Linked DNA regions of Hymenobacter swuensis DY53. The protein of the gene in region 2 interacts with the protein of the main gene of each other region in a pairwise test. Links are inferred from orthologs where the notes say so. Each region holds a gene or a part of one and is shown on either strand. Other genes may lie near its edges. The genes, in order: groL and HSW_RS10760.

Region 1 (3,292 bases), 500 kb from region 2 along the record:
CATGGTAGGTGCCGTGATGGAGCGCGGCGGCGATGTAGCTGACCAGAGCATCAAAGCCAGCATCTGGTGGCTGATTGCCACGTACTTCTTCCACACAGTAGGCGAGTTGTGCCTCTCGCCGGTGGGCCTCTCCATGGTGTCGCGCCTCTCGCCGCCGGCCCTCACGTCCATGCTCATGGGCGTGTGGTTCCTGGCGCCCTTCGTAGCTCAGATTGCCGGTGGCTACATTGCCAAGTACGTGGAAGAGTTGGGTGCCCTCACGGTGTTCGGCCTGATTGCCGGCTTCGTGATTTTCGCCGGCCTGGTGCTGGTATTGCTGGCACGCAAGCTCTTCCACATGATGCACGGCCGCGGCTAAATCACGGATTTATACGGATTCTTCGGATTTCGTTACCTAATCTACACAGAGAAAGCCCCGCTGGACATTGGTCCGGCGGGGCTTTCTCTGTGTAGCCATGGACTACGAAACGCAGCATGCCCCATGCTTTTTGGTGGTGACACGCCGTAACCCGTGCGCCGACTGCCAATTCGCCAAATGGGCAGGAGTTCTGCTGTTGGTCATTATCGGATTCAGCAGCCATTTCATCCGCAAAAAAATAAGCGCCCATCCGCTCAACGAAAACAAAAAGCCCCGCCGGATCAGAGTCCAGCGGGGCTTTTGTCTAAGCAAAGGGCTTAGCGGTTGATGCTTACATCATACCGCCCATACCACCCATGCCACCAGCAGCGCCGGCACCGGCACCACCTTTGTCATCTTCGGGCTCATCCGAAATAACGCACTCAGTGGTCAGGAGCAGGCCAGCTATAGAAGCGGCATTTTCCAGGGCCAGACGCGTTACTTTGGTGGGGTCGAGGATACCGGCAGCCATCAGGTTTTCGTAACGGTCCTCGCGGGCGTTGTAGCCGTAGTCGCCTTTGCCTTCACGCACCTTCTGCACTACCACCGAGCCTTCGCCACCGGCGTTCTGCACGATGGTACGCAAAGGAGCCTCCAGGGCGGTACGGATGATGTTCACACCGGTACGCTCGTCGCCGTTGTGGGTGTCCACTGCGTCCAGCGCATCGAGGGCACGCACTAGGGCCACGCCACCGCCGGGTACCACGCCTTCCTCAACGGCGGCGCGGGTGGCGTGCAGGGCATCGTCTACCCGGTCTTTCTTCTCTTTCATTTCTACCTCAGTGCTCGCACCTATGTAGAGGATAGCTACGCCGCCCGACAGCTTGGCCAAACGCTCCTGCAGTTTCTCCTTGTCATAGTCAGAAGTGGTTTTCTCGATCTGCGACTTGATTTCGTTTACGCGGCTGGTGATACCGTCTTTCTCGCCCCGGCCATTCACGATGGTCGTGTTGTCTTTATCGATAATCACCTTCTCAGCCTGACCCAAGTACTCCAGCGTAGCGCTGTCGAGTTTGTAGCCACGCTCTTCGCTGATAACCGTACCGCCCGTCAGAACGGCAATGTCTTCCAGCATGGCTTTGCGACGGTCACCGAAGCCGGGAGCTTTCACGGCGGCAATTTTCAGCGAGCCGCGCAGCTTGTTTACTACCAGTGTAGCCAAGGCTTCGCCGTCCACGTCTTCGGAAATGATAACCAGCGGCTTACCGCTCTGTACCACCTGCTCCAGCACGGGCAGCAACTCCTTCATGGTGCTCACCTTCTTGTCGTAGATGAGGATGTAAGGGTTGTCGAACTCGGCCTCCATCTTCTCCGGGTTGGTCACGAAGTAGGGGGAGAGGTAGCCACGGTCGAACTGCATGCCTTCCACCGTTTTCACTTCGGTTTCGGTGCCACGGGCTTCCTCCACAGTAATCACGCCTTCCTTACCTACTTTGTCCATGGCGTCGGCAATCATTTTGCCGATTTCCATGTCGTTGTTGGCCGAAATAGCGCCTACCTGGGCAATTTCCGAGGAGTTTTCGATTTTCTTCGACTGGGCCTTCAGGTTGGCCACTACAGCTACAACCGCTTTGTCGATGCCGCGCTTGAGGTCCATCGGGTTAGCCCCGGCGGCTACGTTCTTCGAGCCGGCCGCGTAGATGGCCTGGGCCAGTACGGTAGCCGTGGTAGTGCCGTCACCGGCCTGGTCGGCGGTTTTGCTGGCTACTTCCTTCACCAGCTGAGCACCCATGTTTTCTACCGGGTCGCTCAGCTCAATCTCCTTGGCCACGGTCACGCCGTCCTTGGTGATGCTGGGCGCACCGAATTTCTTGTCGATAACCACGTTGCGGCCTTTGGGGCCGAGGGTTACCTTTACGGCATTTGCCAGTTTGTCAACGCCGCGCTTCAGCTTGTCGCGGCCTTCTGTATCGAATTGGATGTTCTTAGCCATCGGGTAATTACGGTTTGGAAATCAGAGAGAGGGGAAAGGAAAGCCGGATTGGCTTACAGCACGGCGAAAATATCCGACTCCTTCATGATGAGGTAGTCTTTGCCGTCGATGGTGATTTCGGTGCCGGCGTATTTGCCATAGAGCACTTGGTCGCCCACGCTTACCTGGGGCTTGAGGGTGGTGCCGTTGTCGGCCACTTTGCCTTCACCTACGGCTACTACTTCGCCACGCTGGGGCTTCTCCTTGGCCGTGTCGGGGATGATGATGCCCGATTTGGTTTTTTCCTCGGCGGCGGCAGGCGCGATGATTACGCGGTCAGCCAGCGGTTTGATGCTAAGCGACATATTGTACGTTTTGGTTGAAAGGTTTACCTGAAACAAGGTGGTGAACCGGGGGCTACACTTCCTATGCCAGCCTGCCGAAACCTGACAGAATGAACGCCGCAGGGCGCTTTTTGGCCCTAATTATACCGGTGGCCTGTCAGCTTTGGCAGAAAAAATGGCGCGCTTGGGTAGCACTCAGCATGCCAGGTACCGCCATACTAGACCGAAGCAGCCTGTCCTCACCGCTTTCCAGACCTGGCAACAGCAAAAAGCCGGTGGCTCCTTGTGAGAGGAACCACCGGCTTGCAAGCCTGGAAAAGGCAAAAACTAGTTGGCAGGAGTCGGAGCAGGCTGGGCGGCCGGAGCGGCAGCGGGGGCCGCCGTTGGAGCCGAAGCACCGGGAGCGGCCGGGGCAGGAGCGGCTGGAACCGGCGCGGCCGGGCCACGGCTTTCGAGGGCTTTTTGTTGGTTGATGCTGCGCACCGGACCCGTGGCCGAAGAGCCGCCTATTACGTGGGTGCCTAAGCTCAATACCATCAGGCCGATGGCGAAACCCCAGGTGAGTTTTTCCAGCAGGTCGCCGGTACGCTTCACGCCCATAAGCTGAGCTGCGCCACCCGCGCCAAACTGGCTGGAAAT
Region 2 (3,143 bases):
ATCCCAACTGTACCGCTTTTGCGACATCCACAAAGTTACACGCTAACTTAAACAGCTTCTTAGTGCTAGGTACACCCACAAGCTGGAAAAACCGCGGGTCGCCTTTGCCCTGACAGCCACGATTTTCGACACAGAACTCCGCCGGGGATTAGTCGGTGGCCGGCGACTCGGCGGCAGCGGCCGGCACTGCCGTCGCGGCGGCCTGCTTTCTTTGCTGCCGACGCAGGTAGCCGCGTAGCAGGAAATTGTGCTGCAAGGCGTCCATGCTGTGATTGAAGCCGGCGGTACCCTGCTCGACGTGCTGCATGGTTTGGCGCAGCTGCCGGCTGGCGGTGGTGTCGTTGAGCAGCGTGTGCAGGGGGCCGGCGCCGGTGGCCACCTGACGTTTCAGGTTGGCCAGTAGAGCACCCAGCGTGTCGGAAGTGCCGGCCAGGCCCCGGGAGGCGTGCCTCAGCTGCCCAGCGAAGGCCGTGTCCGTGAGCAGGTAGCCCAGCAGCCCCCGACCCTGCCGCACTCCGCCGGTGAGCCGGGCCACATCGTTCGAGGCGGTGCTGAGCTGGGTGGTTGCCTCGGCGGCGTTGCGCAGGCTGTGGCGCAGGTTGTCGGCCATCTGCTGGTCGTCGAGTAGGCTCCAGAGAGCTTTGCTGTCGTTAAGCTTGCCGGTAATCTGGCGCAGGTCGCGGGTAATGTCGACCAGGTTTTTATTCGATACGTCGAGGGTGCCCAGCAGGTCATCCACGCCCACGGGGCGGCGGGTGCGCAGCAGGTCGCCGGGCTGCACGGGCGGGGCCGCGCTGGGGCCGGCCGTGAGGTTGATGATGGTGTTACCCACCAGCCCGTCGGTGCCGATGGCGGCCACCGCGTTTTTGCGCACGAAGGGCTGGGCGTCACGGTTCAGGTTGATGGCCACGCGCACGGTGCTGTCGTTCAGCAACTCAATGCGGCGCACCGTGCCCACCGTGATGCCACCCAGCCGCACGTTGTTGCCTGTAAGCAGCCCCGACACGTTACGAAAATCGGCCCGCACCTCGAAGCTGCGGCTGAACAGGTTCTGCTGCCGTCCCAGCAGAAAAAGCGTCACCAGCAGACACAGCGTGCCCACAACCACAAACAGGCCCAACTTCACATAATTTCCGGTCGGACGTTGGGGCATAGTGGTGAGATAGTTGAGTAGTGAGTAGAAGGAACATCATGCTGCGTTACGCGCTGCATGACGTTCTTTCAGGCAAAAAACTCGTGCACTTTCGGGTCCGAATTACGGGCCAATTCCTTATATGTCCCTTCCGCGTAGCAGCGGCCGTCTACCAGTAGCACCACGCGGTCGGCCACCAGGCGTACGCAGTTCATGTCGTGCGAGATGATGAGGGCCGACGTGTGGTATTTCTGCTGCACGTCGCGGATAAGGTGGCTGATTTCGCGGGCCGTGACGGGGTCGAGGCCGGTAGTGGGCTCGTCGTAGAGGATGATGTCGGGGCGCAGGATGAGGGTGCGGGCCAGGGCAATGCGCTTGCGCATGCCGCCCGATAGCTCAGCCGGCAGCATTTCGGCCGTATGGCCCAGGTCCACGTCGTCGAGGGCCTGGCGCACCAGCGCGTCTTCCTCGGCCGGGCCGTGAGCCAGCCAGTGGCGGCGCAGCGGGAAGAGCAGGTTTTCGCGCACCGTCATCGAGTCGTACAGGGCGTTACTCTGGAAGAGAAACCCCACTTTGGCCCGCAGCCGGTCCAGGGCGTCGTGGTCGAGGGCGGCCACGTCCTGACCCAGCACGGCGATTCGGCCAGCATCGGCTGGCAGCAGGCCAATGATGCACTTAATGAGCACCGACTTGCCCGAGCCCGATTTGCCCAGCACCACCACGTTTTCGCCCCGGTGCAGCACCAGCGAAAAGCCGCGCAGCACGTGGTTGTCGCCAAACGATTTGCTGACGTTGTCCACCGTCAGCACCATTTCCGCCGCGGGGGCAGTCGGGCGGGGCATTTCCTGCAGGACAGAGGCGGGCGTCAGCATGGCCGATTGGCGTTAGTTGAGGCCCAGCAGGCCGGTAACCTGCACGGCCAGCAGGTCGAGCAGAAAAATAACCAGCGACGACACCACCACGGCCGAGTTAGCGGCCTGTCCCACGCCCTCGGTGCCCTTGTTGGAGAAGTAGCCCTTGTAGCATCCGATTAGCCCGATGGTAAACCCAAAAAAGAAGGTTTTGAGAACGGCCGGCAGCACGTCGCCGAAGGTCAGCCCGCTCAGCACGTTGTTCACGAACAGCGCCAGCGTGGTGGTGCCCTTCATGTTGATGCCCAGATAGGAAGCGTACAGGGCAATGACATCGGCCAGGATAGTGAGCAGCGGCAGCATGAGTGTGGTGGCCAGCACCCGCGTGGCCACCAGGTACTTAAACGGGTTAGTGCCCGATACTTCCATGGCGTCGATCTGCTCGGTCACGCGCATCGAGCCCAGCTCGGCCCCGATGCTGCTCCCGATTTTGCCCGCAAAAATCAGCGCCGTAATAATCGGCCCCATCTCGCGGATAATCGTGAGTCCGACCATCACCGGAATCCACGATTCGGCCCCGAACTGGGCCATGGTGGGCCGGCTTTGCAGCGTGAGCACCAGACCCATGATAAAGCCCGTAATGCCCACCATCGGCAAGGATTGATAGCCTACCACGTAGCACTGGTACAGCAGCTCGGCCAACTCGTAGCGCGGCCGGAACCCCTCCCGGAAGAAGCGCTTGGCAAAGCTGGTGATTTTGCCGGCTTCGGCCAGTAAGGTGTTGATAGGCATAGTGGCGCGGGATTGGTTTAGCGGTAGAAGTGTATCAACAAGCGCCGCCGGACGGGCTGCTGCTACTTCCGGCATGCCCTCAACCCTGACCAGCGCCAGCCCGGCCTGCACCATGTTGGCCATGCCGGTGAGCAGCGCGTTGGGGGTGAAGGCCATGATGGGGAGGGGATTTTGTGGGAAGTTTGTTCTGATAAGACTTCGTCTCCCAGCCCCCTCCCAAAAGAGAGGAGGAGTCGGACGAATAGGTTAGGTGGATTGAACGGTATAAAGACGCGACACTTTGCGTCTCTATACCGCTTAGATTGTCTGGAAAGACGCATAAACAAGTCAGACGCGGGGCGGGTGGTGCGTATTCAGGCCAAACAGCG

What was found.
Region 1: the proteins of HSW_RS10760 (region 2) and groL interact in binary tests that used the Escherichia coli proteins (3 or more experiments, as listed by UniProt). The link is inferred for Hymenobacter swuensis DY53 from one-to-one orthologs.

Annotation. Positions count from the first base shown.
Region 1 is NZ_CP007145.1:2,710,115-2,713,406, reverse strand. Bases 11-2,981 are described here. They hold groL (chaperonin GroEL), read right to left. Parts: upstream 2,331-2,981; coding sequence 690-2,330; downstream 11-689. Other genes in these bases: secG (preprotein translocase subunit SecG), read right to left, coding at 2,981-2,981; groES (co-chaperone GroES), read right to left, coding at 2,384-2,674; HSW_RS13035 (peptide MFS transporter), read left to right, coding at 11-358. Outside these bases: more of HSW_RS13035, read left to right, coding at 1-10; more of secG, read right to left, coding at 2,982-3,292.
Region 2 is NZ_CP007145.1:2,213,266-2,216,408, forward strand. Bases 114-2,935 are described here. They hold HSW_RS10760 (ABC transporter ATP-binding protein), read right to left. Parts: upstream 2,005-2,935; coding sequence 1,222-2,004; downstream 114-1,221. Other genes in these bases: HSW_RS10755 (MlaD family protein), read right to left, coding at 149-1,153; HSW_RS10765 (MlaE family ABC transporter permease), read right to left, coding at 2,017-2,931. Outside these bases: HSW_RS10750 (transposase), read right to left, coding at 1-27; HSW_RS10770 (YgaP family membrane protein), read right to left, coding at 3,103-3,143. UniProt on the Escherichia coli protein: Part of the ABC transporter complex MlaFEDB, which is involved in a phospholipid transport pathway that maintains lipid asymmetry in the outer membrane by retrograde trafficking of phospholipids from the outer membrane to the inner membrane.